DNA from 2 places in the Colwellia sp. BRX8-9 genome. Region 2 is predicted to be linked to the other one. Evidence: riboswitches for the same ligand, from Rfam matches in the RefSeq annotation. Region 2 holds a riboswitch; the other holds the start of a gene.
The links. A riboswitch is a leader RNA that binds a small molecule or an ion and turns the genes downstream of it on or off. The one in region 2 is predicted to bind cyclic di-GMP.
Positions count from the first base shown of each region.

Region 1: another riboswitch for cyclic di-GMP. It lies ahead of H4J70_RS06990 (GGDEF domain-containing protein); the one in region 2 lies ahead of H4J70_RS19145 (DUF3718 domain-containing protein).

Region 1 is NZ_JACGVN010000006.1:111,271-127,613, forward strand. It holds gene H4J70_RS06965 (YfiR/HmsC family protein) at 1-1,624, shown strand, start outside; gene rarD (EamA family transporter RarD) at 1,858-2,781, opposite strand; gene H4J70_RS06975 (thioesterase family protein) at 3,035-3,502, opposite strand; gene recQ (DNA helicase RecQ) at 3,668-5,479, shown strand; gene H4J70_RS06985 (cytochrome c) at 5,552-5,851, opposite strand; gene H4J70_RS06990 (GGDEF domain-containing protein) at 6,102-7,103, opposite strand; cyclic di-GMP riboswitch class I at 7,334-7,416, opposite strand; gene H4J70_RS06995 (hypothetical protein) at 7,576-9,408, shown strand; gene H4J70_RS07000 (hypothetical protein) at 9,441-9,926, shown strand; gene H4J70_RS07005 (hypothetical protein) at 9,993-10,247, opposite strand; gene tesB (acyl-CoA thioesterase II) at 10,400-11,257, shown strand; gene H4J70_RS07015 (mechanosensitive ion channel family protein) at 11,254-12,507, opposite strand; gene H4J70_RS07020 (acyltransferase) at 12,534-13,436, opposite strand; gene proB (glutamate 5-kinase) at 13,857-14,954, shown strand; gene H4J70_RS07030 (Fis family transcriptional regulator) at 14,985-15,380, opposite strand; gene H4J70_RS07035 (pyrimidine/purine nucleoside phosphorylase) at 15,666-15,983, opposite strand; gene ilvC (ketol-acid reductoisomerase) at 16,108-16,343, opposite strand, start outside.
Region 2 is NZ_JACGVN010000034.1:16,267-32,609, forward strand. It holds gene H4J70_RS19130 (GGDEF domain-containing protein) at 1-307, opposite strand, end outside; gene H4J70_RS19135 (monovalent cation:proton antiporter family protein) at 558-2,525, shown strand; gene H4J70_RS19140 (patatin-like phospholipase family protein) at 2,924-4,078, opposite strand; gene H4J70_RS19145 (DUF3718 domain-containing protein) at 4,277-4,636, opposite strand; cyclic di-GMP riboswitch class I at 4,700-4,799, opposite strand; gene H4J70_RS19150 (3-oxoacid CoA-transferase subunit B) at 5,049-5,705, opposite strand; gene H4J70_RS19155 (CoA transferase subunit A) at 5,726-6,433, opposite strand; gene H4J70_RS19160 (hydroxymethylglutaryl-CoA lyase) at 6,502-7,419, opposite strand; gene H4J70_RS19165 (acetyl/propionyl/methylcrotonyl-CoA carboxylase subunit alpha) at 7,419-9,443, opposite strand; gene H4J70_RS19170 (enoyl-CoA hydratase/isomerase family protein) at 9,478-10,302, opposite strand; gene H4J70_RS19175 (carboxyl transferase domain-containing protein) at 10,314-11,921, opposite strand; gene H4J70_RS19180 (isovaleryl-CoA dehydrogenase) at 12,045-13,214, opposite strand; gene H4J70_RS19185 (MerR family DNA-binding transcriptional regulator) at 13,254-13,655, opposite strand; gene H4J70_RS19190 (acetyl-CoA C-acyltransferase) at 13,907-15,091, shown strand; gene recQ (DNA helicase RecQ) at 15,231-16,343, opposite strand, start outside.

The DNA.
Region 1 (16,343 bases), on a different contig from region 2:
AGCGGGTAAACAAACTGACTTGTTTTTTACTGCGGCCAATAGCAATACTGAAATAGCCGATATTGCTGCCATTCTCCGCAGTAGCAGCACACTTTTAATTACTGATAACAGTATTGATAAGCATAATGTGATGATCAACCTAGTTAACGATGCTGAAAATTCTGCGATAGATTTTGAAGTGAATAAATCAAATATTGTCTTTGAGGGGTTGGTGATGTCTGCTGAATTATTATTGTCAGGGGGGACTGAACTTCAGGTGGCTACCTTGTATAGAGAAACAGAGTTGGCATTACAAGTCATTAGGGCGCGTGAAGCAAGGTTGAACCAAAAGTTAACCGATCAAGAAAATCAAATATCCTCAGCAAAAGAAAAGCTTAATACCTTAAATAAGAATTTAACACAGCAAGAAAAAATGGCGGGTAAGCGTCAGCAAGAGCTAAATATCCTAAAGATAGATACTGAACAACAGCAACGCTCGATAAAAACCAAAGAGCTGCAATTACAGCAAGTAGCAACCCAGTTAAAAGTAGCAAAAACAAACTTAGAGAACCAGCAAAGCTCGGTTGTCAATAAAGAACAAGAAAATAGGGCTATGGCTGAAAAAATATTGACTAATAAAGATATTTTGCAACGGCAACAGCAACAAATAAGTTTTCAAGGCATGCAATTAAATAAAAAAAATCAAGAGTTAGATAATCGCGAAGAACGCATTGATAAACAGCGACTTTATTTGATTGTAATGGCGTCCTTTCTTACCCTGTTAGTAGTGATTTCAGGATTGGTGGTCGTACTTTTTGTTAAAAATAGGCAGACAACACGAACATTAACTCGTACGCTCGAAAATTTACAAAAGATGCAAAAGCAATTAATTCAATCTGAAAAAATGGCGTCGTTAGGCACCTTAACTGCAGGAGTTGCCCATGAAATTAATACCCCACTTGGTATTGCGGTAACATCAACAAGTTCAGCGTTAGAAAGTACCCTAAAGATTCGTAAAAACTTTGAAACAGGCAACTTAACCCGCACGGCAATGCAACATTACTTTAATGGTATGGAGAAGGCTTCTAACTTGAATACTAACGCTTTGGAGCGTGTTATTGAGTTGTTGAATAACTTCAAGCAAGTCGCAGCAGATCAAATGGTGGGTGAAGAGCGAGAAATTGATTTAGTCAGTTATATTGAAGAGGTCATGTCAACGTTATCGGCAGAAATGAAGCGCTTTAGGGTGAGTTATCAATATAGCGGTGAAAGTGAATTGAAAATAACCACCATTCCTGGAGCGTTAGCGCAGGTACTAACAAATTTAGTCACGAATGCGTTAAAGCACGCTTTTGAAAATAAAGCACAAGGCAATATTGCGATCGACTTAACGAAAACCCAAGATGGTCATGTTGTTATCGTCTTTAAAGATGATGGCCATGGCATGACTCAACATGTGCTAGATAATATTTTTGAACCTTTCTTCACCACCAAAAGAAATTCTGGCGGTACTGGCTTAGGAATGAATATTGTTTATAATATTATATGTCAAAAACTACAAGGCAATATCAAAATTAAAAGTAAACTAGCCCTAGGGTCTAGTTTGCAGATCACCCTGCCAATAAAGCTTAAAGCCAATACTTAACTTAACTAAATGACATCGTCTTTTTAAATAGTCTCTACAGCATTGCTAACAGTTAAAAACTACAAGATAAGATCAAGATTGAAAGTAAACTAGCACTAGGGTCTAGTTTTCAGATCACCCTGCCAATAAAGCTTGAAAGTAAACTAGCACAAGTTTCTAGTGTTCAGCTTACTCTGGCAAAAAAGCTTAAGGCCAGTACTTAACCAACCTTAGATATAATCCCGGTAATACAATTAACGGCTTAATCCTTCATTCAATGCTAATTTACGTTTTTCATTTCTGGCTTTTAGTGAGTCAAGGCTATAAATAACTAAAGCTAACCAAATCGCAGCAAAGGTGACTAATTTAGCAGGTTGCAATGTTTCTTGATAATAGAAGGTTGCTAAAAAAAACATAATACTGGGTCCAATGTATTGAAAAAAACCTAGCGTTGATAATGTTAATCTCTTTGCCGCAGCAGTAAAACATAACAGTGGCGCTGTAGTAACTACGCCTGCAGCGATCAATAGCAGGTTTAAATTTGAGCTGTTTTCAAACATGTTAGCGGTATTAGTATTAACAAATAACAACCAATAAACAATCGCGAGCGGTAGCATCATGCTTGATTCAATTAATAAACCAACAAAAGAATCAAGGTGCATTTTTTTACGTAACAAGCCATAAATACCAAACGTTCCAGCAAGTGCTAATGAAATTACCGGTAATGAACCTAATGCAACCAGTTGAATTAACACGCCACATAATGCCAGCGCAACGGCAAACTTCTGCATTTTTCGCAAACGCTCACCTAAAAAAATAACACCGAGTGCGACACTAAATAAAGGATTGATAAAATAACCTAAACTCGCGTCTAGTAGATGATCATTATTTATCGCCCAGATGAATAAAAACCAATTTACTAATAGAAAAGTAGCGGATAAGGCAAGTTTAGCCAATAACCTAGGTTGTTTGAGTGTATCGATTAATACCCGAAATCTTTTACTGATGATAACGATTAGAAATAACAGTAGGCTCGACCAAATAATACGATGAACCATAATTTCATCAGGGCTGATAGAAGAAATTAATTTGAAATAGATGGGCGCTAAACCCCAAAGCAGATAAGCACTAATCGCGTTAATTACGCCATTACGGTCTTTGTTATCAGTTACAGTCATGATTTTCAGTAAACTTTAGCAGCAAAAATAAAGAGCCGAATTATAACACAATGATTTTAATTTCAGCGCTTTACTTGTTCGATAACCGCAAACTGTCGGCTGTATATTGATAATACTTTTGCTAACGTTATTCACTTTAATTAGCTAATAACTACTCATTTACAATGAATATCTGTTGTACGTTTTTAAATAGACCTGAATCTAGCTATCGTATGAACACAAAGCCAGCACTTTAAAAATTAACGGGTGAATATTAACCAACTAGATAAGTACCGGTGCCAAAAGCAATGTGGTCACCTTTTTCGTTATGTAATTCCATGCGAGCAACCGCGACTTTATTGCCACTACGAATAATATGAGCTGTAGCGATAAACTCCTCACCACGACCTGGTCGTAAATAATCGGTACGCAGATCTATCGTTCCTAGGCAGCTCAAACTTTGTTGAATTGTTGTTGGTGTTTTGTGCTCAAGTTGTTCAATCATATTCGCTGCCACGACAACACCACCAGCAAAATCAAGGGCTGATGCAGTGACACCACCATGTAGCGTTTTCTGTAATGGGTTGCCCATTAACTTATCTTGCCATAAAAAACGTACTTCAGAGGTATTACAATCAAATTTACTAACGGTTAGGCCCAGTAATTTATTAAAGGGAAGGCTGTGTGACCAAAAATGAGTAAGTTGCTCAATCATTTGTTTTTCATCTAAATTATTTGTCATAATCCTTCCAATTTAACCAGCAGATTCTTCTAACTGGTCTAATGTCTTCATTGTAGCTTAGCACTTATCTTTCTAAGCATTCAATAAATACTAAAATAGTGCTCTCGACTTTTTTTGTGGCTGGGGTAAAATAACAATAATTGTCGTTTAATAAAGTTTACTCCGTTGCTAAAAGCTCCCCCCACAGTCTCACAAGCTCAGCTTGAAGATGCGTTAAAGCATCATTTTGGTTATCAAACTTTTCGAAGCGGACAATTAGAAATTATTCAGCAATTATTTCAAGGTCGAGACAGTTTAGTACTTATGCCAACGGGTGGTGGTAAATCGATGTGTTATCAACTGCCTGCCGTATTATTACCAGGAATAACCATCGTTGTTTCACCCTTAATAGCTTTAATGAAAGATCAAGTTGATGGTTTGACTCGACAAGGTATTTCAGCGGCTTTTGTTAATTCGAGTTTAGATCAAGAAACAATCAATGATATTTTTGAGCGCTTATCTCGTAGTGAGCTTAAGTTGTTATACATAGCTCCAGAGCGTTTAAAAAATTATTATTTTATGCAACGCTTGGCAAGCATACAGATAAGTTTATTTGCTATTGACGAAGCACATTGTATTTCACAATGGGGACATGATTTTCGGCCGGCATACACACAACTTCATACAATTAAACAACGATTTCCATCGGTACCGGTTATGGCGTTAACAGCAACTGCCGATGTTACAACCCGAAGAGATATTCTTCTTCAACTCGCATTGACTGATCCTTATATTCATCTTGATAGCTTTGACCGGCCTAATATTCGTTTTACCTTAGCGGATAAATATAAGGGCGATCACCAGGTGTTACGCTACATTAAAAAGCGTGGTGATGATTGCGGCATTGTTTACTGTAGTAGCCGCTGGCAAGTTGAGAAATTATCTAAAATGTTAGCAAGTGCGGGTATAAATTGTTCTGCCTATCATGCTGGCATGGAAACAGAGATGCGCAATATTGTCCAAGATGGTTTTGCCAAAGATAATATTCAAGTGGTTATTGCCACCGTAGCTTTTGGATTGGGCATCAATAAATCAAATATCCGCTTTGTGATTCATTTTGAACCTCCAAGAACACTCGAGTCATATTATCAAGAGATTGGCCGTGCTGGCCGAGACGGTTTAGCGGCAGAAGCGTTATTTTTGTATGATGAAAAAGATGTAGAACGCATTACCAAGTATATAGCTGATGGTGATAATGAAGAAAGGGTGAACGTTGAACAACAGCGTTTTCAAGCGTTAAAAGGCTTTATTGAAGCTCAAACCTGCCGTCGACAAGTTGTACTTAATTATTTTGCAGAATTTACCACTAAAAAATGTGGTAACTGTGATATTTGTTTAGATCCACCCACTCAATTTGACGCTACTGAAGCGGCACAAAAAGTCTTATCTTGTGTGTTTCGTATCCAGCAACAAGGTGATATTGAACATGTTGTGCAAGTGCTCAGAGGGGAGTTAACCGAAAAAGTTAGGCAACTGCAGCATGAAAAAGTGTCAACTTTCGCTATCGGTAAAAGTAAAACTCCGGGATATTGGTTTGCTATTATTAGACAATTGATTCATTTGGGATTTTTACAGCAAGATATTTCTCAACAATCTGCGTTATTTTTAACACAAGCATCGCGCTCGGTGTTGAAAGGGGATGAACCCTTAATGTTAGCTTCACCAAGGTTACAAAAAGCGAGTTATTGGCAACAAGATAAAACCGATAAACGTTATGACCGTGTCTTATTTGTTAAATTAAGAAGTTTGCGTAAAACGATTGCAGATGCAGAGGATATTGCGCCATTCATTGTTTTCAATGATGCAACGTTGTCAGAGCTTGCGCGTATAAAGCCAAAAACATCACAGCAAATGCTAAATATTAATGGTATTGGTGATACAAAACTTGCCCGTTATGGACATGACTTTTTGCAAGTTATTCAACAGCATAATGCTTAAAACAAAAAACGCTCAATTGAGCGTTTTTTAATATTATTTTTGATGAACCAGGTTCAACAATAACTACTGAGTTTATTTTAAACTAGCGTAATAAGCCGAAATATTTGCGATATCTTCATCACTTAAACCCATAGCCATAGGTCCCATAACAGGATCTTTACGTTTACCCGCTTTAAAGTCTTTCAACTGTTTAGCAAGATAAGCTTCTTTTTGACCAGCAAGGTTTGGGTACATAGGTACCGCAGAGATACCAGCAGCACCATGACAAGCAGCACACATACCAGTTTTTGCTTTACCAGCAGCAGCATCACCAGCAAAAACAGGAGACGCCATCATTAAAGTAGCAGCAACAGCTAAAGTAATTTTTTTCATAAATTATTTCTCTCTTAGTCGTTAGGAATTTTACACTGCATTCAGTATATGAGAAAACAAGGAGGCTGTCGTCGACTATTTTTAGCTAAGCACTCGCAATGTAATCTTCTTTGATTTACCACCGAGTATATTAAGATTATTACTGATTATATTGAGTAAAGTTGGGCATACTATCACTGATATTATTTATTGAAGTGAAAATATCAGCGAGAGAAAAATGTCATCAAGCAAAAAGTATCTTGTTGAGTGATTAAGAACTTAATGTATTATTTTTTTTGTATAAATCGGGTAGTAACAGGCGTGATTTTTTTAAGATACTGCTGGCATTTTCAGCAATATTAAAGGTGTCTACACCAGTAGACAATGTCATTTGAGGTAATCTAATACCAGACTTACTACTAACAAAGCGCAGCTTTTCAACGCCATGTGTTATTTTACTGGCAATTTCTCGAGCACTTTCTTTGTCAATATCAGGTAACAGAATTAAAAATTCATCGCCACCTGAACGTATTGGTAGACCGCTGCCATCAACATAACTACTCACTTTACTGGCTATTTTTGATAAGAGAACATCACTAATTAAATGACCGAATTGCAGATTAACTTCTGAAATTTGATCAACACAGACGACAATTGCGGCAACTTGCCGACTTGGATCTTCTGTTAGCCATAAATCTAAATGCTTAGACATAGCTTTACGATTATAAAGACCGGTAAGTGGATCCATGTAAATTTCTTCACGTACTTCTTTTAATTCAACTTTTAACGCCTGGGTCTTTTTACGGGTAAAAGAAATATGTTCAGCAAATTTTTGTTGGTGTAGTTTAAAGGCTTTAGATGCCTGGCGAATGCTATTTACCGCAACGACTATTTTTTCTTTATCGGCAGATTGTAGATCAGAAATATTGCCGTCTAGCGTGGTAATCAGTTTATTAATACTCTGCGATGATTTTTGGCTGTTTTTTTCAACATGGGTGACAACGTCATCTAGGTCGTCAATGAGTTCATCTCTGAATTTACTTTGGCCTAAAATGAATTGACGATAGTTTTCTTCAATGAAAAAATCATCAAGCTTTTTACCCGTGGCAAGTTTATTTTCAATGGCAGTATTAAGAAGAATGTTTTTTTTATTAATATATTCGTAGCTAACCGAATAATTAATTGGGCTGACAGGTAAAAACCACCGCTGTAATTGTTTTACGGCCATGTTCATTTTTAGTTCAGCTTGTTTTATGGAATCATGATATTTCATTGTTCCATCTCAATTTGCACACCCAATTAATAATATCAATAGACCATTTTCTAGTATAAACAAGTAAAGTACCACATATATTTTTTGTCTATAAAAAACATATGTTTAGTTATATAGTATTTTAAATGAAGGTAATATATGACAGAAAATAATTAAAAAGAAGGGAAGGACCGCAAAGTATACCGAAAGCAAACTGTTCAAAATAAAGACAAGCCCCCACTATATCTATACTTGGCAGTTCCGCTATCCTAGGTTTCCCCTTAGACCGGTAACTTTGCGTCTCTAGCTTTCACTAGATTTGCCCTTTTCGAGTTTTAGAAACTCTAAATTCATTATAAGCGTTGAACTATGCTTGTAAACCTTTATTATGAATAATTTGTTGAACCGTAACGAAAACCTATAAGTAATAGATAAATTTATAGGTTATGGCTGATCACTCTACTGATCATTAGATAAAGGATTTTAGTTAATAATGCCCTGTAAACTGTTGTTGATCCTTTGTTTTTTTATAGCTCCTTTATTTTGTTTTGCCAATGATGCTTTAAACGTTGAGCAAAATATTAAAGATGTTGAGCGCTATTTTTTACAAGACGCTGAAAACCTTCCCTACGAAGAGATCATTACACTTTCAAAAAAAATTTTGGGATCTCAAGAAAATTATACCGTCCAAATTCGTGGAAAAACCTTCATCCTTCTTGCTGATGTTGCCAATAATAAGGGTGAAAATAGCGAAGCATTTCATTTTGCGCAAGATGGAATTTCTCTGCAAGGACTTGAACCAGCCATAAAGTTTAATTTATTGCTGAAAGTTGCAGATGGCTATTATTTACAAGAGAAGTATGAACAAACTCAAAATATGGCAACCAATGTTATTTTAATGGCAGATTCTCCACAAGTGCTAAAATATCGTTTAATTGCTTTGAGTTATCGAGCTGTTACCTATGCGTTGCAAAATAAAAACGATTTATCGATGAATGATCTTAATCAAGTTAAGGTGCTGATTTCGGTAAATCCTCAGTATGAGGATCACCTTTGTCTTTTAGAAATTTTAGCAACGGCATATTATTATTTAGGCGATTATCAAACATCGCTAACCATGCAAAATAAGCTATTAACGTTAAAATTTGATTTAGACAAACTGGCTAATATTGACCAAACTTATTTACACTTAGGCCGTGCTTATTTTCAGTTAAATTTATTTGATGATGCTTACAATGCTTTTTGGGAAGCACAAAAACACGGCAAAAATAAAAATGCTCCAATTAGTGCTGCCTATGCTGAATTAGGATTGGCAGAGGTGTTATTAAAGCAGGGAGAATTTAGTGACTCACATAATTGGCTATTATCAGCCAGTGCTACATTTAATGAAAAGAGCTTAAATAAGCCTTATTTAACCTCGTTAATTCTATTAGCAGAGACCTCAAGTCTATTAAACAATAAAGCTGTATACCAACATTACCTTCAATTAGCTGAATTAACTGCTAAACACATAAAGCTATCAAAAAAGCAGGCTAAATTATTACTTTTATTAAGTCATATGTATCAGCAAAACGGTGATTATAAAAATGCGTTAATGGCCCATAAAAATTATCTTGAATTACTTCAACAGTTTCAGAAAAAGGCTGAACCCTCTTTAATTATTGACTCCAGTCAAATGTTAAGTGCAAATGATAAAAGTCGAAATTTAATCCTGAATCTCGCTGAACAGAGTAAGCTACAAACTCAATTCAGTGCAAAATTTATCGCGCAAAAAGAAGTTATATATTTATTGATTGTGATCGTTATTTTATTAGTCATTACGTTGGTTTTTTTTGGGTTAAGACAAAGAACGTTGCGCTTAAATCAAGTATACGATGAAGAGGAACAGCCATTATCTTATTTGGTAACGCCCTCCCAAACGAAAAGAAATTATCAACTGAATTATAAAATGGCGAGGAAATACGACTATCCCTTAGCGATTGGCTACTTATCAGTTGTTAACTGGCAAGAGCTTACCTTTCACTTTAATGATAAAATTATGCTCGAAGTTTCAAAAACATTAGCGACCTTACTTAATGAGTCAAAAGGTGAATTTGATGAAGCGGGTACGATTAACGATGGTGAATATTTACTGATAGGTCCTCACCAAACTCAAGCTGAAATAGCGATTAAGTTAAATAGTTTAGCTAATGCAATTAAACTGAGATTCTTCGCTAATTTAGGTGATTATTCACTTAAAATTGGCTACGCCTATGGCTCACCCACAGCACAAGATATTGACCCTTACATATTTTTATCGCGTTTAAGTGAAACCACTAAAGCGTAGTCAATATTACTTTTTATTTTAATAGGCTTAATATGATTTTTGTATTGTCCATTGCTGCTATTTTTGTAGCTTTGAGTATTTATTTTTATTTTCGAGCAGAAGGTCTGCAACGCGAATTATTTAGTGTGAAAAAAGAGCTCAGTAGTAGTCAGAAAGAAAATAAGTTTTATATAGACTCTATGGCAATAATTGCCAAGCGACACGAAGATTTTGTTAAAAATCGATTACAAATAATTAAAAATTGTCAGGCATTAGAACCTGAGACGATTGAAATTATTTCACCACTGGTTAATAACTATGCCTCGATTTTTATTGAGTGTTTAAAAGGAAAAGGTAAACTGCAGTCAATCACTAAAAAGTGTTATGGAAATTTTGACGACGGCGCTTTTAAAAGGTTCGCGGCGCATGTTGCTAAGCAAGATGCCAGCGTAAGACGTATGTGGTCAAGTAATAATTTGACGGGGTATATTTCTTTAATTGAAGCTTTATTACTGACTAAAACTAAAAAAGATGCCTAATAGGGGCATCTTTTCATGTATCTCTGAAAGTAGGCTAGGTATTTGCCTTTAATCAAGGATGAATAACTAAGGACGAATAATTATACTTGGTGTTGAGTCTACTTCACCTTCACCGTTAATGGTTGCTGTTTTACCATTGCATTGTAATATGGCTAAGCTGCCGTTATTGCTATTTCTAATAAAAGATAAGTCGTAACCAAACTGAGTCATGCTACTGGCGGCAAATTTTTGTGCAAGAGAAAGCCTGTCCCATAGCGACTGTTCCTCATTACTACCTTGCCTTCTTTCTAACAATACTTCTCTTTCTAATAGCGCTTCCATTGAGATCTCTTCGTATTTTTAGTCAATAATTTTCTTATTCCCTAGATACTACCTTGCAGCGTATGAATTTTCAACAATTTTAAAATGTCGCTAAAGATATAAATTATAAATATGCTATAGTCAAAATTTTATATCAGTGAGTGCTAAATATTATGAGTCAAGTGTTGGATGATTTATCTTCATTATTAGAATTAGAGGTAATCGAACAAGGAATTTATCGTGGTCAAAGCCAAGATTTAGGCTTTCGTGCGCTGTTTGGTGGTCAAGTAATGGGACAAGCTGTTTCTGCCGCTCAAGAAACAGTTGATTCAGCACGTAATGTTCACTCGCTTCATTCTTATTTTCTACGTCCAGGTGATGCCAGTAAGCCGGTTGTTTATGAAGTCGAAAATATCCGTGATGGTAAAAGTTTTAGCACCCGGCGTGTTAAAGCAATTCAAAACGGTAAAGATATATTCTATATGACGGCCTCTTTTCAACAATATGAAAAAGGCATTGAGCATCAAGATCTTATGCCCGATGTACCCGCACCTGAAGATTTAGCGTCTTACACAGATTTCATTTTCGACAACCAAGATAAAATACCTGAAGAAATTAGAGGTAAATTTTTAGCTGAAAAGCCCATCGAAATGCGTCCTGTTAAACCTTATAATTGGCTGCAACCCGAAAAGACAGCACCTAAGTCTCAGATGTGGATAAAAGCAAACGGCACCTTATCTGATGATTTACGTATTCATACCTATATGCTGGCTTATACTTCTGACTTCTTGTTTTTACCAACGGCTTTATTTCCACACGGCTTGAGTCATTGGCAACCCAATTTACAGATTGCCACTATTGACCATGCCATGTGGTTTCATCGCCCATTTCGTTTTGATGATTGGCTGCTTTACGTTATGGATAGTCCGTCAGCAAGTGGCGGTCGAGGCTTAGTTAAAGGGCAAATTTTTAATCGTCAAGGACAGCTTGTTGCCTCAACGATGCAAGAAGGCGTAGTTCGTCAACGTTAAAGTTGTCGACTCGAGCGACTTTTTTGCCAGTCATAGCCGGTAGGATGTTGAAAAACACGTAAACTGAATACCGGCGCCATAGCGAATAAATGGTCAAAAATATCGGCTTGTATACCCTCATAATTCTTCCAGTTTTGGTCATTACTGAAACAATATATCTCCAGCGGTAAGCCTGAGTCGGTTGCCGCTAATTGCCTGACCATACAAGTCATCTCATCATGTATTTTTTCATGTTTAGCTAAATAAGCGGTAATATAAGCGCGAAAAGTTCCGACATTGGTTAACTGCCGGCTATTAACATTATCGTTAGATAAATTAGCCGTTTTTAAACTCGTGGTGATTTCATCAGATTTTTGCTGTAAATAATCTTTTAATAAACTGATTTCTTTAAGTTTTTCAATCTCAGCACTTTGATAAAATGAAATACTGTTGATATCAATAATAATGCTACGCTTAATGCGTCGACCACCTGAATTGAGCATGCCTCGCCAATTCTTAAATGAGCCGTTTATTAAGGCGTACGTAGGAACAGTTGTCACTGTATTATCAAAGTTTTTTACTTTAACCGTATTTAAACCAATCTCAATAACATCGCCATCAGCACCATAATTAGGAATTTCAATCCAGTCACCAGGCGCGACCATTTTGTTTGCTGATATTTGAATACTAGCGACTAAACCTTTAATCGTGTCCTGAAATACTAATAATAAAACAGCAGTTAATGCACCTAAACCACTGAGTAAATAAATAGGTGACTTATCTAAAATAAATGAAATAGATAGAATCGTAGCAACCAAATAAATAACCAGTTTTATCACTTGTATCGTTGAGCTTAAGGGTAAGTAGCGGTCACGCGCAGTATTTTGATAGAGACTTCTAATGACGTTTAAAATAGCACTAATAGAACGTGCAATTTGAAAGCTGAGAGCTATTTTTACAAAAACCACTAAAACGGCGCCAAGTAATGCTTGTTCGGGCAGTAAAATAGGCGTTAAAAACAGTAGTACGAATAACGGAATTAAAAAAGCGAAGCGAGAAAAAACATTATGCTCTAATAAAACATCATCCCAAGTATTTTTTGTTCTGCTGACCATTTTGTTAACAAAAGCTAATACCTGATATTTTGCGAGGTAGTATCCCAATGCTGAAATGACAAAAATGAGCATGCAACCAACAAAAATGGTGGCCATCGCTAAATACGCTTCGGCGATACCTTGGTTAGTTAACCATGTGCTAATGAGTTCACTCATTTAAGTTTCCTTTTTCAATTTCAATGTTATTTAGCGGTATTATCATTATTAAACTCGATAAGTTTTTGGTCTTTATCAAGCCATAATTGATTAACCCACTTTTGAAATTTTATTTTAAAATGTCGATCGCGCACATAGTCGCCAACAAGATCATCCCCAATGTTTGAAACCTCTACATCGACATTTACCTGTTTAATTTTTCCCGCTAAAAAATCACTAAAAGTAGGGATCCCCTCTGGGTAATGAATGGTAACATTGACTATTTTATGCAAGTTGCCGCCCATGGCTTCTAGCACAAAACCTATGCCACCAGCTTTAGGTTTAAGTAGATGTTTAAACGTGGAATTTTGCTTATCGTGCTTTTCGTTAGTGAAGCGAGTTCCTTCTATAAAGTTCATTATACTGACGGGTTTATGCTTGAATTTAGCACAAGCTTTACGTGTGGTTTCAACGTCTTTGCCTTTTAAATGAGGGTTCTTTTTAATGAAAGATTGGCTATAACGCTTCATAAATGGAAAGTCGAGGGCCCACCAAGCCAAGCCTAAAAAAGGCACAAAAATAAGTTCTTTTTTTAAGAAGAATTTCAAAAAAGGAATTTTGCGATGCATGACTCGCTGCAAGATAACAATATCAACCCAGCTTTGGTGATTACAGACTACCAAATACCATTCTTTCATGGTTAGTTGATCTAAGCCGGTTACCTTAATTTCTGTTTTATTAAAGAGCTTTTGAATGAAGGTGTTAACACCCACCCAATTGCTTGCCATTTGATCTAATAAATAGCTGAATATTTTTTTAGCAAAGGTTAAGGGAATAATAGCCTTACAAAATGAAAATATAATAATAGGTATTAACCAGAAAAGCGTATTAACGGTATAAATTGTTAGCGAAATAATATGAATAAGTAGCGGAGGTAAAAAATTCAACATGGAATACTTGCTCAATATAACAAAAATAAATAGATGTCCGATCATAATCTGATTTGAAGTAATTTTCAGCAAAAACAGTGAAATAAATTAATCACGATTAACAACCGTTTGAAAACGATTATTCATCAAGTTGTTGAAATGAGTGAAAGTTAACTAGGCTTAATGTTAATCATTAGCAGAGAAAGGCGTTTTAGGCGTCTATTATTGATATTTTAGAATGAGGTAAAAAACACCATCTTGTTATTTCAAGTTAAGTAACTCGCCATTTCTTAAGTTTTAAAGGATATAAATACCGAATTAATTCGATATAACAAGTCAACAGGCTAAAAAGGATAAACTCATCTATATTATGGCAAAAAGTTGATTGCAAATTACCTGCATATCGAGGCATGCTATGGGCTGGATCATAGGGGAACAACAATGAATTTTAATCGTGCGGTAATTAAAGTAGGCAGTGCTTTAGTTGCACCAGACAATAAGGGCTGTAGTGGTAAGTATATTCTTGCTATTGCTCGTTTTATTACCGAATGCCAACAGGCAGGTAAAGAAATTATTATCGTTTCATCGGGCAGTGTTGCTGCAGGACGACAATTAATTAAGCACGGCTCTCCCGTACCCTCTATTCCCACTAAACAAGCGATGGCATCTGTTGGGCAAATGAAAATGATGGCGAATTGGCAGCGATTTTTTGATGTTCCTTGTAGCCAGTTACTCATTACCCATGGAGATTTAAAAGATCGCCAGCGCTACATCAATATTAAAAACACCCTACGCATTTTATTGGAAAATGGTGTTATTCCTATTGTTAATGAAAATGACACGGTCGCGACCGATGAATTGAAAGTCGGTGATAACGATAATTTAGCCGCCTTAGTCGCTTTAGTGAGTGAAGCTGACTGCTTATTCATCTTAAGCGATATCGACGGTGTTTATGATCAAGACCCGCGTGAAAACCCTAAGGCAAGGTTACTCCCTGAAATTCACGAAATTACCGCTGAAATTCATGCCATGGCTGGAACAACAAATAACGTTATTGCCACCGGTGGTATGAAAACAAAAATTCAGGCCGCCGAAAAAGCGGTTGAAAATGGCATAGAGACTTATATTCTAAATGGTAGTCGTAGTGAAGTTTTTCAACAGATATTAAAAGGTGAAAACCCAGGTACACATTTTAGTGCCAAACAAGCGGCGACAAAAGCACGCAAACACTGGTTAAAACATACCTTAAAAAGCAGTGGAAAAGTACATCTTGATGCGGGTGCAGTGCATGCTGTGGTTAATGAAGGTGCTTCGCTATTACCCTCAGGTGTCAATCAAGTTGACGGTGACTTTGTCGCTGGAGAGTCTGTTGATATTATTGACGCACATTCTAAAAAGCTGATTGCTAAAGGTATTTGCCAATACAGTCAACGAGATTTGTTGCGTATTATGGGGTGTAATAGTGAACAGATAATCACTTTATTAGGCTGTTGTCCCAGTAAAGTGATTATTCATCGTGATGATATGGTTGTTTTATAAGGCTAGGTAACGGGGTAATTAACTGAGGCTCTAGCGGCCAAACTGTTTACTTTGTGTTGGCTTTTGCTTAGTCACTCTTAATTTTAGACGTTCAGGCCATTGACCACTATGGTCACGTAAGCAAGACTCTTCACTATCTAAATGGACATTGTGGCGAACGTTTTTTAAGACAATACCCACTTTGAGTAACTGCTTTTGAATGACATCACGCAAGTGATCATCAACTTTTTGTTCTTTCGCTGCAATCACTTCTGCATCGATATCGAAAATACAGGTCACCACTAAACTTGCGGGAAAATTAGTGTAATTAGCACGGTGGGTTAACCAACAGAAACCATCAACTTCGTTAGTGAAGTCTTCGCAGGCTAATTTAAGTGCTTTACAAACATTATTATCGATTTTTTGCGTGGTTTTATTGAGTTTCATTATTTATATTCAGCAATGGCTATTAAAGATGATTTTTTCATTAAATGAGTATTATTGATAGTAAATCAGCAATGTTTTTAGTGGCGAGGTGTTAAATAAGGTTTAGCGGTTATCGGCAAGAGCGAGTTAAATTATAATGATAACTTAACGTTAAATGTCGAAGTCCGTTTTAAGAAGGTATCACTTTTAAGGTATCAGTGAGTTTTTGTCGATAATGGTGGCTTAAGCTAATGATAAGCACCTCCATTATCTTCGGAGGTACTGTTAAAGCCAATAGATGTGGCTTTATGCTGCTATATAAGAACAGCAATAATCAGCTAACGTTTTTACTTTGATATCAAATTTAGCATCGGCGTCGACATAAAAGTGTCCACCTGCAGAAATGCTTTGCCATTGCGTCTCATTAGGTAATAATATTTCAACCTCACCAGCGATAATTTCCATCAATTCTTTTTCTGCCGTAGCAAAGGTATACTCGCCAGGCATCATAATGCCTAAGGTTACTACTGAACCATCTGCTAGCGTTACTTTTCTGCTAGTTACGTTACCGTCAAAATAAACATTAGCGGCCTTGGTCAGTGTTACATTCTTTAATTCTGTCATGATAATTTTCCTCTTTGATATAAAATAAAGCGCTGCAGTGTAGCACTTGCTGGCCAGAAAATAATACCATTAGACTCTCTGGCCTAAGTGTTTACCTTTAGTGACCTACAACGCTCGTTTTATTTTATTGATTTGACTCTACAATGCGTTTCATATCTGTCATGTAACCACGTAATTTTTTACCTACGCTTTCGACACCATGGCTGCGAATTGCTTCGTTAACTTCAATTAAGCGTACGTTATCAACACCATTAGAGCTTTCTTTTAAGCCTTCACCTAATTCTTCAAGTGACAATTTGCTGGCGAAATCGCTAAGTAAAGGTTGTGCAGCATGGGTAAATAAATAGTTACCGTATTCAG
Region 2 (16,343 bases):
TGGCGTAGGTCAAAATACCAACAAACTTTTGGTTTAGTTTTAATTCAAAACTACGTTCATTTTTACCTTGTCTACTCCCTCTAATCGAAGCGGTCATATCACCTTTCTTGAAATATAGACCTGAAAAATCGACATACTTAGCTGCTTCCATTGCAAAAATATTGAGTAAACGATCAAGCTCTAGCGATGTTTGGAGTTGTTCCATTAACGCTAATTTTCTATTAGATTTTTCATGGTCAGGACTATCAAACACTTTAAAAGCGTTATATTGAAAAGCCTGATTATCTACTAAATTTAATGTCTGCATATCATCACCTGATTATTTTATCAGATATTATTAAGCAATTTTTATACCTAAATTTATTTTAAAGTGGTTGTTTTTATAGTATTGATATTAAATGAGTTTATATTAATAAAATCTTTGACGAATTTTTGACAATTCATTAATGGCAAGGAGTTGCCGCTGTCAAACTACCGATAATTGCTTTAGACTCAGTAGTGCTCACTCTATTTTTATAAATTTAATACCGATGCGAATGATATAATAAGGATTTTTTGTGACAGGTCATTTTGAACTCTTAGCTATTCTATCAAGTGCTGTACTTATTGTTTGGTTATTTCGCCGTTTACACTTACCGGCAATTTTAGCCTACTTAGTGGCAGGTATGCTGGTTGGTGATCATGGTTTATCTTTGGTTCAAGACCAAGTGGATTACGATCACTTTGCTGAGTTAGGTATCGTCTTTTTACTTTTTACCCTAGGCTTAGAATTTTCATTACCTAAATTAATCGCCATGCGCCATCTGGTCTTAGCGGTCGGTAGTCTTCAAGTAGGTATTTCGCTAGCTTTTTTTATGGGCATTGCTTTGTTGTTTGGTCAGACATTTGCTAGTGCTTTGATTATTGGTGGTATTATAGCGCTTTCTTCAACAGCCATCGTTATTCGGCAATTGAGTGAAACGGGCGCAATGAAAAGAAAGTCTGGGCAGCTCTCTGTTGCTATCTTACTTTTTCAGGATGTAGCCGTTGTTCCCTTATTAATTATCATCCCGATGTTTGCCCAGGAGTCTGATAGTTCAATGGTTGTTGAGCTACTGATTGCTCTAGTTAAAGGCGTCTTTGTCGTTACCTTGTTAATGTTTGCCGGTAAATGGTTGCTGCCACGTTTATTTAATTTAGTGGCGCAAGTTAGAACCGATGAATTATTTGTTTTAACAACCTTATTAGTTACCTTAGTCGCATCATCATTGACGCAATGGTTTGGCTTATCTATGGCTTTAGGGGCTTTTCTCGCAGGTATGATGTTAGGTGAAAGCCAGTACAAGTATCAGCTTGAAGCCGATATTCGGCCTTATCGTGATATCTTGCTAGGTTTATTTTTTGTAACGGTCGGTATGAAACTCGACATCGGCATCGTTTATTCCTCACCATTGGTTATTATCGGCGTTATGGTCAGCTTTATGGTGGTTAAAATACTCATTATCGCCTTTTTAGCAAAACGTGCCGGGGAAGCGGCTAAAGATGCTTGGGCTGCAGGTATTATGTTGGCACAGATGGGTGAATTTGGCTTTGTGCTTATTGCTTTAGCCAATCAGGTTAAATTGTTACCGGTTGAAACGGCTTCTATCTTGTTAGGCGCAGGTGTATTGAGTATGGCGATAACACCTTATATGATTAACAATGCTCGTCGTTGGTCGTTGATGTTGAGTAACGAAAAGCCCATAGATACCGATCATTTAGCTGAACTTCCCGAGCAAACAGAGTTAAGTGACCATGTCATTATTTGTGGTTTTGGTCGAATTGGCCAAACGGTGAGTCGCTTTTTAAAGCAAGAATCGATTAAGTTTGTTGCTATCGATATTGACCCACTTAGGGCAACAAAAGCGCGTGAAGCAGGAGAAAATGTGCTTTTTGGCTCATCAAGACAAACTGAATTACTACAGGCGGCTCACTTATCGCAAGCTAAGCTTGTTGTTATTGCTTTTGGTGAAGACAAACAATCACTTGAGGTTATTCAAAAAGTCAGATCATTATCACCCGATGTTCCTATCCTTGTCCGCACTCGAAATGACGATCAACTACAAGCATTGCAAGAAGCGGGTGCTAATCAAGTGGTACCAGAGAGTTTAGAGGGCAGCTTAATGCTGGTCTCTCAAGTGTTATCTTTAACCGGAGTGCCTTTCTCTCGTATAATTCGCCGTGTACAAAAAGAACGTAAAGACCACTACAGCCATTTGCATGGGTTTTTTCAGGGGGAGCATACTGACATGAGTCCTGAAGCTATGGATCGCATTGAATTCGCTAATGGGATTATATTAACGGAAAACTCTTATGCTAATGGGCATTCTATAGCGTCACTGAATTTATCGGCAAAACGGGTCACGGTGGTTGCGCTTCGCCGTAACAATATTGAATCAGAGCAACCCGATGAAGCCACTATTCTTCAAGCTCAGGATACCCTGATTGTACGCGGCAAGCCTCGACGAGTAGAACGAGCAGAGCGCTTTGTTCAAAAGGGGGTTTAGCTTTTCCTTTGACTGTCCGCAGTGTTGTTAGGTCTAGATGAGTATAACGAGCAGGACATTTCATCCAAGAGAGGGGGGAGTTTTTTCTTGATTGCCGCAGTGTTGTTAGGTCTAGATGAGTATAACGAGCAGGACATTTCATCCAAGAGAGGGTAACTTTTTCTTGGATGTCCGCAGTGTTGTTAGGTCTAGATTAGTATAACGAGCAGGACATTTTATCCAAGAGAGGGGTAACTTATTTCTTGGTTGTCCGCAGTGTTGTTAGGTCTAGATGAGTATAACGAGCAGGACATTTCATCCAAGAGAGGGGGAATTTTTTCTTGGTTGTCCGCAGTGTACTAAGCCAATAAACGCCTTGTTCAACAAGGCGTTTACTTTATTACTTTAGCAATGGATCGCTATTCAAGAGATAAAAATTTTCTAATCGCAGTCTCTTGCTCCATAGCATCTTCAAATCCCAGTTTAATTAACTGCCGACAATAATTTTTTTCAAATAATAAATAACTAACAATACTTGATTCAGAGTCATTAGAGATACCTACGCTGCGTAATAATAAACGTATCGATAGTGGTAGGTCTGAAAAATACTCTACGGCCATGGCATTAAAGTCATGACTGGGATTAAGGAGAAATGATGATATCGGTTTTAAACCATCTTTTTCTTTTCTAAGTTCTGGTGGTATAAGTTTTATTGTTTCATTAATTCGTTCTAGACGTTCAATATCGCTGTGTAATGTATCTGAGAAAATAGTATCAAGTAAATGACCGGCAACAGTAGAGGTTGTCGGAGGATGAGGATTATTCACTTTACTATGAAGTGGTGCTTTAGGTTGATCAACACCAACAATAAACAAATTTTCTCCACCTAAGTGTATCGCAGGGCTTAACGGTGAAAGTTGATGTATAGACCCATCACCATAATGCTCTTGGCGAATTTTGATTGAAGGAAACACAAGGGGAATAGCGGCAGAAGCCATTAAGTGCTCACTATTAATTTGGCAAGGCTCACCACGACGTTTAGCGCGAAACCAAGGAGAAATAGACTCATCAGATTGATAAAAACTAATTGAATCGCCATTACTGTAACTTGATGCAGTAATAGAAACTGCAGATAAATAGCCACGTAAAATATTGGTGTCGATACGTTTAAAGTCGACCACCATATTCAGTAAGTCACGAAGTGGCGCGTTGTTTAGTAAACTACGGGCACTTTTATTGGCATAATCTGCTTGGAAACTTGCCAGTATACCTTTCGCCAAATGTGAGAAAACCCGTATACCATCACTATGGTATATTCGACTGGTATTAATATTCTTCCAAACCCATTCTAATTTTTTTACCCCCAAATGAAAGCATGAAGAATAACAAGCTAGCGCTGTGGTATTTATAGCACCAGCAGAGGTGCCACATATAATGGGAAAGGGGATGCCATGATTTCTAGGGACAAATTTTGATATGGCAGAAAGCACACCTACTTGATAAGCCGCTCGAGCGCCACCGCCAGTAAGTACTAAAGCATTCTTACTGTCTTTATAACTTCTTTTATTCAACATGTATATCGCAGTCTTCTTCGTATAACTTAAGTGTAATCAGTTTTTTAACCTGGTGCTAGCTTAACGAGTCAAAAAATAGATTGAAATGACTAAGGCAAAAAAAAGCCTGCAGAAGCAGGCTTTTTAAAATGACATAGAATTATTATCTAGTAAAACAGTACACTTGATTGAACAAATAACATCTACTAAAAAATAAGTTTAGCTGCTAACGCGTTCGTTAGCTGCGTCTATCAATGGTTGCGATCCGGTTTGCAAAATAGCTAAGTTTTCAGAAACAACTTTCTTTGGTAACTTTGAAATCATCAAAGAACCTGTTTTAACTGAACCATTAGACGATGCAAACGCCAACAGATTCTGTCCATTACACTCAATACCATGAAAGATAGTGCGAATTTTTAATCTATTCGTTTTTAAGAACGAACGCATGCGTTTCTTGTCGTCTGCAGCTACATACTGGCAAACGCTTTGAGCGATGTCAGCAGCTTGTGCTTTCGGCGCCGATACAACAGACGTTAATGTTAAAATAGTGATGGTAGAAGCTAGTAATAATTTTTTCATTTTAATAACCTTGTAATTAATTTAGTTAGTAAAGGAAAAAACCACGGGATGTACCTTGTATAACGAGGTGACTCCGCTGTCATAGAATTTATATATAAAACATAAATCCCTTAGACCGGTGGTTTTGCGTAACACGATTTCACGTGTTTTGCCTTTTCTTTGTCTCTTTTAGTATTGCGAATTGAGCCTATAAATGCAAGAAAAATGTGTAATACGCTAATGACACGCGTAAAGAAATTTAATAAAGAAAACACTTTTATCAATTTTTTTTCAAATAGAACATGTGCTTAATCGAATGATTGACTATTAGAACCGTTAAGTGAACTTTAATGTAATGTTAAAATATAGGGTAAAAAAAAAGAGCTGAAGCTCTTTTTTTATTTAATCGTATGATTAATATGCCGCTAGGTTATTAAAATTTCATTTCAGGGACATGTTCAGGAACAATTAATTCACCTTCAGTGAGTTTTATTATTTCCTCAATACTGACCCCTGGCGCTCGCTCTAATAAATGAAACTTGCCATCTTTAATTTCGATAAAGGCTAAATCAGTTAGTACTCTTTTAATACAACCCTTACCTGTTAACGGTAAAGTGCAGTTAGATAAAAGTTTTGAAACACCATGTTTAGAAGCGTGAGTCATAGTAACAATAATATTGTCAGCACCCGCAACTAAATCCATAGCACCGCCCATACCTTTAATCAGCTTGCCTGGAATCATATATGAAGCAATGTTACCGTTTACATCGACCTCAAAGGCACCTAGTACGGTTAAGTCGACATGTCCGCCACGTATCATTGCGAATGACTCGGCACTATCAAAGATAGAGGCACCTTTTGCCATCGTGACCGTTTGTTTACCGGCATTAATTAAATCTGCATCAATTTCGTCTTCGGTGGGAAACTGTCCCATGCCAAGTAAACCATTTTCAGATTGAAGCATCACTTCTATTCCCGCAGGAATATAGTTAGCGACTAACGTTGGAATACCTATACCTAGGTTAACGTAATAACCGTCTTGTAATTCTTGTGCTACACGTTGTGCTAGCTGTTCTCTTGTTAAAGCCATTGTTTAGTCTCCGGAATTATTTATGACTGAGCAGTACGAACAGTTCGTTGTTCAATGCGTTTTTCAAATGTACCTAAAATCAATCGATTAACATAGATACCTGGTGTATGGATTTGGTCTGGGTCTAGCTCGCCAGGTTCAACTATCTCTTCAACTTCAACGACGGTAATTTTTCCTGCCGTTGCTGCCATAGGATTAAAGTTACGTGCTGTTTTTCTAAAAACCAAATTACCGTAACGGTCGGCTTTCCAGGCTTTAACAATGGCAAAGTCGCCTTTAATTGCGGGCTCAAGGATATACATTCTACCGTCTATTTCACGCTCTTCTTTACCTTCTGCTACCGGTGTTCCATAACCTGTTGCCGTAAAAAAAGCGGGTATACCAGCACCACCAGCTCGCATTTTTTCAGCTAAAGTGCCTTGTGGTGTGAGTTCTACTTCTAATTCGCCATTCATCATTTGGCGTTCAAATTCAGCGTTTTCACCAACATATGATGCAACAATTTTTTTGATTTGACGGTCTTGCAGTAACACACCTAAACCGAAATCATCGACACCACAGTTATTTGAAACCATCGTTAATGCTTTAGTGCCTTTGCGCTTTATTTCACTAATTAGGTTTTCTGGGATACCACATAAACCAAAGCCACCCGAGATAACGGTCATGCCGTCTTCAAGTCCTGCCATCGCTTCTTCATAGCTTGCTACTACTTTGTCAAATCCGGCCATTATTTAATCCTCATTACATTTATTTCTATGGAGTATTTATCATACATCGTCATTTATTATTATATTTATTACTGTGCACGGTAAGCATTAGAAACTTTAGATGCCGGGGTTTTACCTAATTTATCACTGATAAACCAACCGGCATGGACTAACTTATCTAAATTAATACCGCTATTAATACCTAAACCATTGAGTAAATAAACCACATCTTCAGTGGCAACATTACCTGAAGCGCCCTTAGCATAAGGGCAACCACCCGATCCAGCAATGGCACTATCAATAACGGCAATACCATTTTGTAAAGCGGTGTAAATGTTAGTTAACGCCTGACCATAGGTATCATGAAAATGAACCGCTAGTTTAGCCTTAGGTACACGGGCACTAACCGCTTGTAACATCTTCTGTACATTAACAGGTGTGCCTACACCAACCGTATCGCCAAGCGATATTTCATAACAGCCCATTTGGTAAAGTTTTTCAGCCACTTCAGCCACTTTTTCTGGTGATACTTCACCCTCGTAAGGACAACCGACAACACAAGAAACATAGCCACGTACCGGAATGTTTAATTTTTTGGCTGCAGCCATTATCGGTTCAAATCGCTCAAGGCTTTCAGCAATTGAACAGTTAATGTTTTTTTGACTAAACGCTTCAGAGGCCGCGCCAAAAATGGCAACTTCGCTGGCATTAACCGCTACAGCCGCTTCAAAACCTTTCATATTTGGCGTGAGGGCAGCGTAAGTGACCCCTTTTTTACGTGCTATTCCATTGAAAACATCAGCCGATGTTGCCATTTGAGGCACCCATTTCGGAGAAACAAAGCTGCCACTCTCAATGTAAGTGACTCCGGCATCACTGAGCAGATTAATTAAGGCAATTTTATCTTCGGCACTGATTTGTTGTTTTTCATTTTGTAGGCCATCACGCGGGCCAACCTCAACGATTTTTACTTTTTTAGGTAAGGTATTATTAGCAAGGGAGCTCATTATGATTCCTGTGGCGTAAAAGCAAGTAATTCGCTGCCGCCATCAACCATGTCACCTTCGGCGTAGAATAAGGTATCAATGGTACCGTCTTCAGGTGCTCGAATGGTGTGCTCCATTTTCATCGCTTCCATGATCATTAAGGGTTGGTCCTTAGTCACACTATCGCCGGCTTTGACTAACACGCTGACCATAGTACCGTTCATCGGTGCTAATAGGCCGCCATGATTATCATCAGCATTGTTGTCACCACAATCAGGTTTAATATGAATAAAGTTAAAAACGCCATTTTGACGATATAAGCTAATTTGATCACCTGAACTGTCAATGTTGTGGGCGATAGTGGCTTGACTGCGATAGCCATCAATACTGACATGGAGTGTGTCACCGGCAATTCGACCTTGGCAATCAACTGTTCGTCCTGCAACTGAAATTAAATAGTAACTACGATTACCTTGACGTTTCTGTTCAACAGTCACTGGATATTCAATATCATTATGAGCAAGAACTACTCGGTGATTATGCGCTTCGTTAGAGCGCCACGCCGAGGTATTATTCCAAGGAGAAAAAGGATCTTTGGTCGTTGCTGCTTTTTGTTTCGCTTGTTCAGCCAGTGAAAGCACTAAATACAAAGCTGCCATCGGTAATTCGTCGGCTAACGCTTGTTTGTTATCATGAAATATTTCACTGTCGTATTTCTCGATAAAGCTGGTATCTATTTCTTCATTAATAAACGGTTTTGATGTCGCTAAGTTATAAAGAAAATCAATATTGGTGGTAACACCTTTAATACGATATTCCGACAAGGCTTTTGTTAAGCGTTGCAGTGCTTTTTCACGATTTTCATCCCAGACAATTAGCTTGGCTATCATAGGATCGTAAAATACACTCACCTCATCACCTTGACGAACACCGGTATCAACACGAACATGTGCGCTTTCTGCTGGCGGTTGTAAAAAATCTAGCGTGCCCGTTGCGGGTAAAAAATCATTATTTGGGTCTTCAGCGTAAATTCGCGCTTCAAAAGAGTGGCCATTAATGACTAACTGTTCTTGTGTTTTTGGTAAAACTTCACCAGCAGCAACTCTTAATTGCCATTCGACTAGATCTTGGCCACTGATCATTTCAGTCACCGGGTGCTCTACTTGTAAGCGAGTGTTCATTTCCATAAAGTAGAATGAACCGTCAACATCCAGTAAAAATTCTACCGTGCCTGCGCCTTGATAACCAATAGCCTGGGCAGATTTTATCGCAGATTCGCCCATCGCTTTACGTAGCTTTTCACTCATTTTAAAGGCTGGCGCTTCTTCAATAACTTTTTGATGACGGCGTTGCACTGAACAATCACGTTCAAATAAGTAAACGGCATGTTGATGATTATCACAAAATACTTGAATTTCAACATGGCGAGGTTGTGTTAGATACTTTTCAACCAGCATTCTATCATCACCAAAGGATGACATTGCTTCACGTTTAGCGGCAGCAAAACCTTCACTAAACTCAGCTTCGCTCCACACTTGTCGCATGCCTTTACCACCACCACCGGCGGTAGCTTTTAACAATACCGGATAGCCCATATCGTCAGCCGCTTTTTTAATGATGGCTTCGGATTGATCATCACCATGATAACCAGGGACTAAGGGAACATTGGCTTTTTCCATAATGTTTTTAGCGGCAGACTTTGACCCCATCGCTTCAATGGCCGCAACGGGCGGACCAATAAAAACGATGTTTTCATCGCTACATCGACGACAAAAGTCAGCATTTTCTGAGAGAAAACCATAACCAGGGTGAATGGCTTGAGCGCCAGTACGTTTTGCTGCTTCAATCACTTTCTCTGATAATAAATAGCTTTCGCGAGAGGGCGATGGACCAAGGTAAATGGCTTCATCAGCCATGTTGACATGAAGCGAGTCAGCATCAGCATCAGAATATACGGCAACGGTTAAAATACCCATTTTACGAGCAGTTTTAATTACGCGACAGGCGATTTCACCACGGTTGGCAATAAGAATTTTAGTAAACATTTTAGCTGTTTTAGTTGTTAGTTGAGACATGTTTTTATCCTTCACTCGTCGGTTCTTTTTGCCAGCTTGCTGGTCGTTTTTCAAAAAAAGCAGTTAAGCCTTCTTGGCCTTCTGCAGAAACGCGAATTGATGCGATGCGTTCACTGGTCATGCTAAGTAATTCAAGATTAATTTCTTGATAAGCGACATCTAAAGCAAGTTGTTTTGCTTGACGAACGGCTTTCGGGCCGTTGCTCAATATTGTACTCACCATATCAATAACGGTGCTTTCTAACGCTTCTAACGAAACAATCTCATCAACTAAGCCTAACTGTTGCGCTTTGTCTGCAAAGAAACGTTCTGCCGTTTGAAAGTATCGACGACTGGCTTTTTGGCCAATAGCATTGACGACATAAGGGCTGATGGTCGCAGGAATTAAACCTAATTTAACTTCACTGAGACAAAAGCTGGCTTTATTGCTGGCGATAACAATGTCACAACAACTGGCTAAACCCACTGCGCCGCCAAAAGCAGCACCTTGTATTTGTGCAATAGTGGTTTGCGGTAGAAAATTAAGTGCATGTAACATCTGAGCAAGCGCGTTAGCATCACGTAAGTTTTCTTCATATGAGTAACTGGCCATGCGCTTCATCCACGCTAAGTCAGCCCCAGCAGAAAAACTTTTGCCAGTCGATGCGAGTATCATCAGGTGAATATCGTCGCGTTGGGCTATTTCGATAAATATCATCGTTAATTGGGCGATAATTTTGTCGTCAAAAGCATTGTGCTTGTCAGGATTATTTAAGGTAACTGTTGCTACCCCGTAACGGTCTACGTTAAATAATACTTGACCGGTATTGATCTCTTTTAATGGTGTCATCTTGTTCAGCCCTACATTCTAAAGATACCAAATTTGGTATCCTCAATAGGTTTATTCAACGAAGCAGAAATGGCTAAACCTAATATTTGACGAGTATCAGCAGGGTCAATAATACCATCATCCCATAAGCGAGCTGAAGCATAGTAAGGGTGGCCTTGATGCTCATAAGTATCAATAATCGGTTGTTTAAAGTCAGCTTCTTCTTGCTCGCTCCACGGTTCACCGAGTTTGTCTTTTTGGTCACGTTTAACTTGTGCTAAAACGCCAGCCGCTTGTTCACCGCCCATCACTGAAATACGGGCATTTGGCCACATAAATAAGAAGCGTGGATCGTAAGCACGACCACACATACCATAGTTACCTGCGCCGAAACTACCACCAATTAGCACGGTAAATTTGGGGACTTGTGCCGTGGCAACGGCGGTGACCATTTTTGCACCATGCTTAGCTATACCGCCTGCTTCGTATTGCTTACCGACCATAAATCCGGTGATGTTTTGTAAGAAGACTAAAGGAATTTTTCGTTGTGCACATAATTCAATAAAATGAGCACCTTTTTGAGCTGATTCGCCAAAGAGAATGCCGTTATTGGCGATAATGCCTACGGGGTAGCCAAATATCCGTGCAAAACCACAGACTAAAGTCGTGCCATAAAGGGCTTTAAATTCATCAAAATTACTACCATCAACGACACGGGCGATAATTTCACGAATATCAAAAGGTTGGCGGGCATCTTTGGGTACCACACCGTATATTTCTTGTGCGTCGTAAGCGGGCTCAACAATAGGTTGAATATTCATGGTTACCGGTTTAACACGATTTAAATTACCAACGATACTGCGGGCAATTTCTAAAGCGTGATGATCATTTTGTGCGTAATGATCGGCGACACCAGAGGTACGACAATGTATGTCTGCGCCACCTAAGTCTTCAGCACTAACGACTTCGCCAGTCGCGGCTTTAACTAACGGCGGTCCAGCTAAAAATATAGTGCCTTGTTCTTTAACAATAATAGATTCATCGGCCATTGCGGGTACATAAGCGCCACCTGCAGTACAAGAGCCCATAACAACAGCAATTTGCGGTATGGCTTGTGCTGACATATTTGCTTGATTAAAGAATATGCGACCAAAGTGTTCTCTATCAGGGAAAACCTCGTCTTGGTTAGGCAAGTTAGCGCCACCAGAGTCGACTAAATAAATACAGGGTAAGTTGTTTTCTTGGGCAATCGTTTGTGCGCGAAGATGTTTTTTTACCGTTAGCGGAAAATAGGTTCCGCCTTTTACGGTAGCGTCGTTAGCGACAATAACACACTCTTGTCCACCAACTCGGCCAATGCCGGTGATAATACCAGCAGCGGGAACATCTGCTTCATAAACTTCATAAGCGGCTAGTTGAGATAATTCTAAAAATGGTGAGCCAGCATCAAGTAGGGCATTAACGCGATCGCGTGGTAATAATTTACCGCGAGATAAATGACGATCACGGCTGCGCTGTCCGCCACCTAATTTTATTTGCTCAAGCTTTACTTTTAAATCGTCTACTTGAACTTGCATATGAGCAGCGTTTTCAATGAATTCTGGGCTGCGTACATTGATTTTTGAAATTATTTTAGCCACGATATTTGCCTTTATTATGGAATTTTATCAGTAAGAACATTAGCTTTAATGTTACGCGCTAAACAAGAGCAGTGTGGCTCTCATCAGCCTCTCTAAATCGAGAGGCTGTAGCAAGTTATAACCTTATATAGACTCGGCGAATAACTCTCGACCTATTAGCATACGACGAATTTCTGAAGTACCTGCGCCAATTTCATATAATTTAGCATCACGTAACAAACGACCTGCTGGAAATTCATTGATGTAACCATTTCCGCCAAGTAATTGAATAGCATCTAAGGCCATTTTTGTCGCAAGTTCTGCAGCAACTAAGATAACACCGGCCGCATCTTTACGTGTGGTTTCACCTCTGTCGGCCGCTTGTGCACATAAATAAGCATAAGATTTAGCCGCATTCATTTGGGTGTACATATCGGCAATTTTACCTTGGATCAATTGGAACTCACCAATGGATTGACCGAACTGTTTGCGGTCATGAATATAAGGAACAACTAAGTCCATACACGCATCCATAATACCTAAAGGTCCACCGGTTAATACGATACGCTCGTAATCAAGGCCAGACATTAAGACTCGAACGCCTTTACCTTCTTCACCTAAAATGTTTTCTGCTGGTACTTCACAGTCTTGGAAAACTAATTCACAGGTGTTTGAACCGCGCATACCTAATTTGTCTAATTTTTGATGACGAGAAAAACCTGGGTAATCACGCTCAACGATAAAAGCAGTAATGCCTTTTGAACCCGCTGAAGTATCAGTCTTTGCGTAAATAACATAAACGTTGGCATCAGGACCATTGGTGATCCACATTTTGTTGCCATTTAAAATATACTTGTCGCCTTTTTTGTCGGCGCGCAATTTCATGCTGACTACATCAGAACCTGCATTAGGTTCACTCATCGCTAATGCGCCAATATGCTCACCGCTACAAAGTTTTGGTAAATATTTAGCTTTTTGTTCATGCGAACCGTTTTTGTTTAATTGATTTAAACAAAGGTTAGACATAGCACCGTAACTTAGACCAACAGAAGCAGACGCACGTGAAATTTCTTGCATTGCCACCATATGTTCTAAATAGCCTAAGCCTGAACCGCCATATTCTTCGTCAACGGTCATGCCTAATAAGCCTAAATCACCAAATTTGCGCCATAAATCATTTGGGAATTCGTTATCAATATCTATTTGTGCGGCACGTGGAGCAATTTCGTCACGAGAGAAAGCGTTAACTGACTCGCGGATCATCTCAACGGTTTCGCCTAGATTAAAGTTTAATGATGAAAAAGTAGAAATCATGTTATTTCCTTAGCTTAGTTAGCTACGTAAAGTTATGCGTTAGGTTTTTGTATTGTCGATAGCTGATAAAGTAGCTAAACAGCTTTCTTCTAAATTTGTTAATTCCATCAACACCACTTTTATATCGTCGAGTTGTTGATGTAAGTCTGATTTTTTTTGTTCAATAATATCCATCATCAGTTTTAATTGGCTGGCGCTGGTATTGTCTAAATCGTATAATTCAAAGATGCGACCTGTTTCGGCTAATGAAAACCCCAAGCGTTTACCGCGTAAAATTAACTTTAGTCGAACTTTATCTCTTTGGTTATAAATTCGAGTTTGTCCTTTGCGAGTCGGGGCAAGCAAGCCTTGATCTTCGTAAAAACGAATACTGCGAGTCGTAATATCGAACTCTTTAGAAAGATCGCTGATTGAAAAAGTCCGTGCTTTTAATTCTGCCATGAAAAACTCTACATTTATGTTATGCACTCACCTTACAGGAAGTTTACGTTAACGTAAAGTAAGAGCTTTTTTCATCAAGCTGCTAATAAATATCCCGTCAATAATTTACCCGCTCAGTTAAAATCGTTACTATATAAATTGGCTATAATTGTGTCCTTACTATTAAAGTTTACGTTGGCGTAAACGTCAAATATAAGTTATGGTGTTAATCATTAATTTATCCCTTTTTATTTTTATCTCGGAGAGCTTTCATGTCTACTACAGATCCTATTGTTATTGTTTCAGCGTCTAGAACCCCTATGGGTGGTTTTATGGGCGGATTATCTGCTGTAACTTCACCTGACTTAGGCGCAACGGCTATACGCGGCGCACTTGCTGCGGCAAATATTGCTAACGATCAAGTTGATGAAGTAATCATGGGGTGTGTATTGCCTGCAGGTTTAAAACAAGCGCCTGCTCGTCAAGCAGCTTTGGCGGCTGATTTGGCATTATCAACAGTTTGTACCACCATTAATAAAGTCTGTGGCTCTGGAATGAAAGCTGCAATGCAAGCACATGATTCACTGATGGCTGGCTCTATTAATGTTGCTGTTGCCGGTGGTATGGAAAGCATGACTAATGCACCGCACCTTTTACCTAAAGGTCGCAGTGGTATAAAAATGGGACATGGTCAAATTCTTGATCATATGATGACTGATGGTTTAGAAAATGCCTATGATGGTATAGCTATGGGGTGTTTCGCACAAGAAACTGCCGATGATGCTGGGTTTACTCGTGAAGACATGGATGAATATGCTATTCGCTCATTAGCACGTGCCAATGCAGCGATTGCTGCCGGTGCTTTCGAAAATGAAATATCGCCAGTAACGATTAAATCTCGTCGTGGCGACTCTGTCTTTGCAATAGATGAACAGCCGGGTAATGCCCGCCCTGATAAAATACCTTCATTACGTGCCGCTTTTAAAAGAGACGGGACTATTACGGCTGCAAACTCTAGCTCTATTTCAGATGGTGCTGCGGCATTAGTGATGATGAAACAGTCAGAAGCAGAAAAACGTGGTCTACGCCCTTTATGTAAAATTGTTGCTCATGCAACGCATGCACAAAAACCTGAAGAGTTTACGGTAGCACCCGTTGGCGCAATGAATAAAGTTTTAGCAAAAGCAAACTGGACGGCTGCAGATGTTGATCTATGGGAAATTAATGAAGCATTTGCCATGGTTACCATGTTAGCGATTAAAGAGTTAGCCTTAGATGTTGAAAAAGTGAATGTCAATGGTGGCGCTTGTGCACTGGGTCATCCTTTAGGTGCTAGTGGTGCTCGTATTATGGTAACGCTAATCCATGCATTGAAAAACAAAGGTTTATCAAAAGGTTTAGCCTCTCTTTGTATTGGTGGTGGTGAAGCTACAGCGATTGCGGTTGAAATGTTTTAGACCATTAAGTTCGCTGTTATTTTCAGGTAATGCTGATAAAAATTAAATTTTTAAAGCCGCTATGTTAAGTCATTGCGGCTTTTTTATTAATGCTCAATTGATTGCACAGACGTATTTTGAACAAAGACAAGGGTTTTAGCTAGTGGAGTAGTGCGATAATTTTTTCACCATAAAGCTCAAGTTTTGTTTTACCTATACCATTAACGTTTAATAGTTGCGCTGAGTTTTTGGGATTAGCTTTGGCTATATCCATTAAGGTAGCGTCATGAAAAATAACGAATGATGGTACATTTCTCTCTTTTGCCCATAATGCTCTTTGTTGCTTGAGCTTTTCAAATACGGTTTCTTCTTGTGTTGATAAATTGCTGGCATTAGGTTGTTTTGATTTTCGCGCAAGCTTTGCCTTACCGTATTCTCTTACCTTGAGTTGTATGGTCAGTTCGCCTTTTAATAAAGGTCGAGATTTTTCAGTAAGTTTTAAAGCGCCATATTCCATTTCTACGGCTAAATATCCCATTGAAATGAGTTGCCTAAACACAGTTTGCCATTCCTCTGCTTTATGCTCTTTACCAATACCATAGGTAGAAAGTTGTTGGTGATTGACCTGAATAACTTTAGGGGTTTGCTTACCTAACAAGACATCAATTTGATGGCCTACACCAAATCTTTGGCCCGTTCGATAAACCGTTGAAAGTGCTTTTCTAGCGGCAGCAGTGCCATCCCATGTTATGGGTGGATTCAAACAGTTATCACAATTTCCACAAGGCTCAGCTAACGTTTCACCAAAATAATTGAGTAATACTTGCCGGCGGCAAGAGCACACTTCGCAATAACCAAGCAGGGCATCAATTTTACGTTGAGTTATAAACTTGAACTGTTCATTACCAGTACTTTGACTTGTCATTTGTTTTAGCTTAATAACATCTTGCATGCCATACGCTAACCAAGTATTGGCGGGCATACCATCACGGCCTGCTCGGCCAGTTTCTTGGTAGTAGGCCTCAATACTTTTAGGCAAATTTAAATGGGCAACAAACCTAACATCGGGCTTATCAATACCCATACCAAAGGCAATGGTGGCAACGATTATGATGCCGTCTTCTCTGAGAAAACGTTGTTGATTGCTATCTTTAATATTATTGGCCAAACCTGCATGATAAGGCAAAGCAACTTTTCCTTGTTCACTCAGCCATTGAGCTGTGGCCTCAACAGATTTTCTTGAAAGACAATAAACGATACCGGCATCATTGTT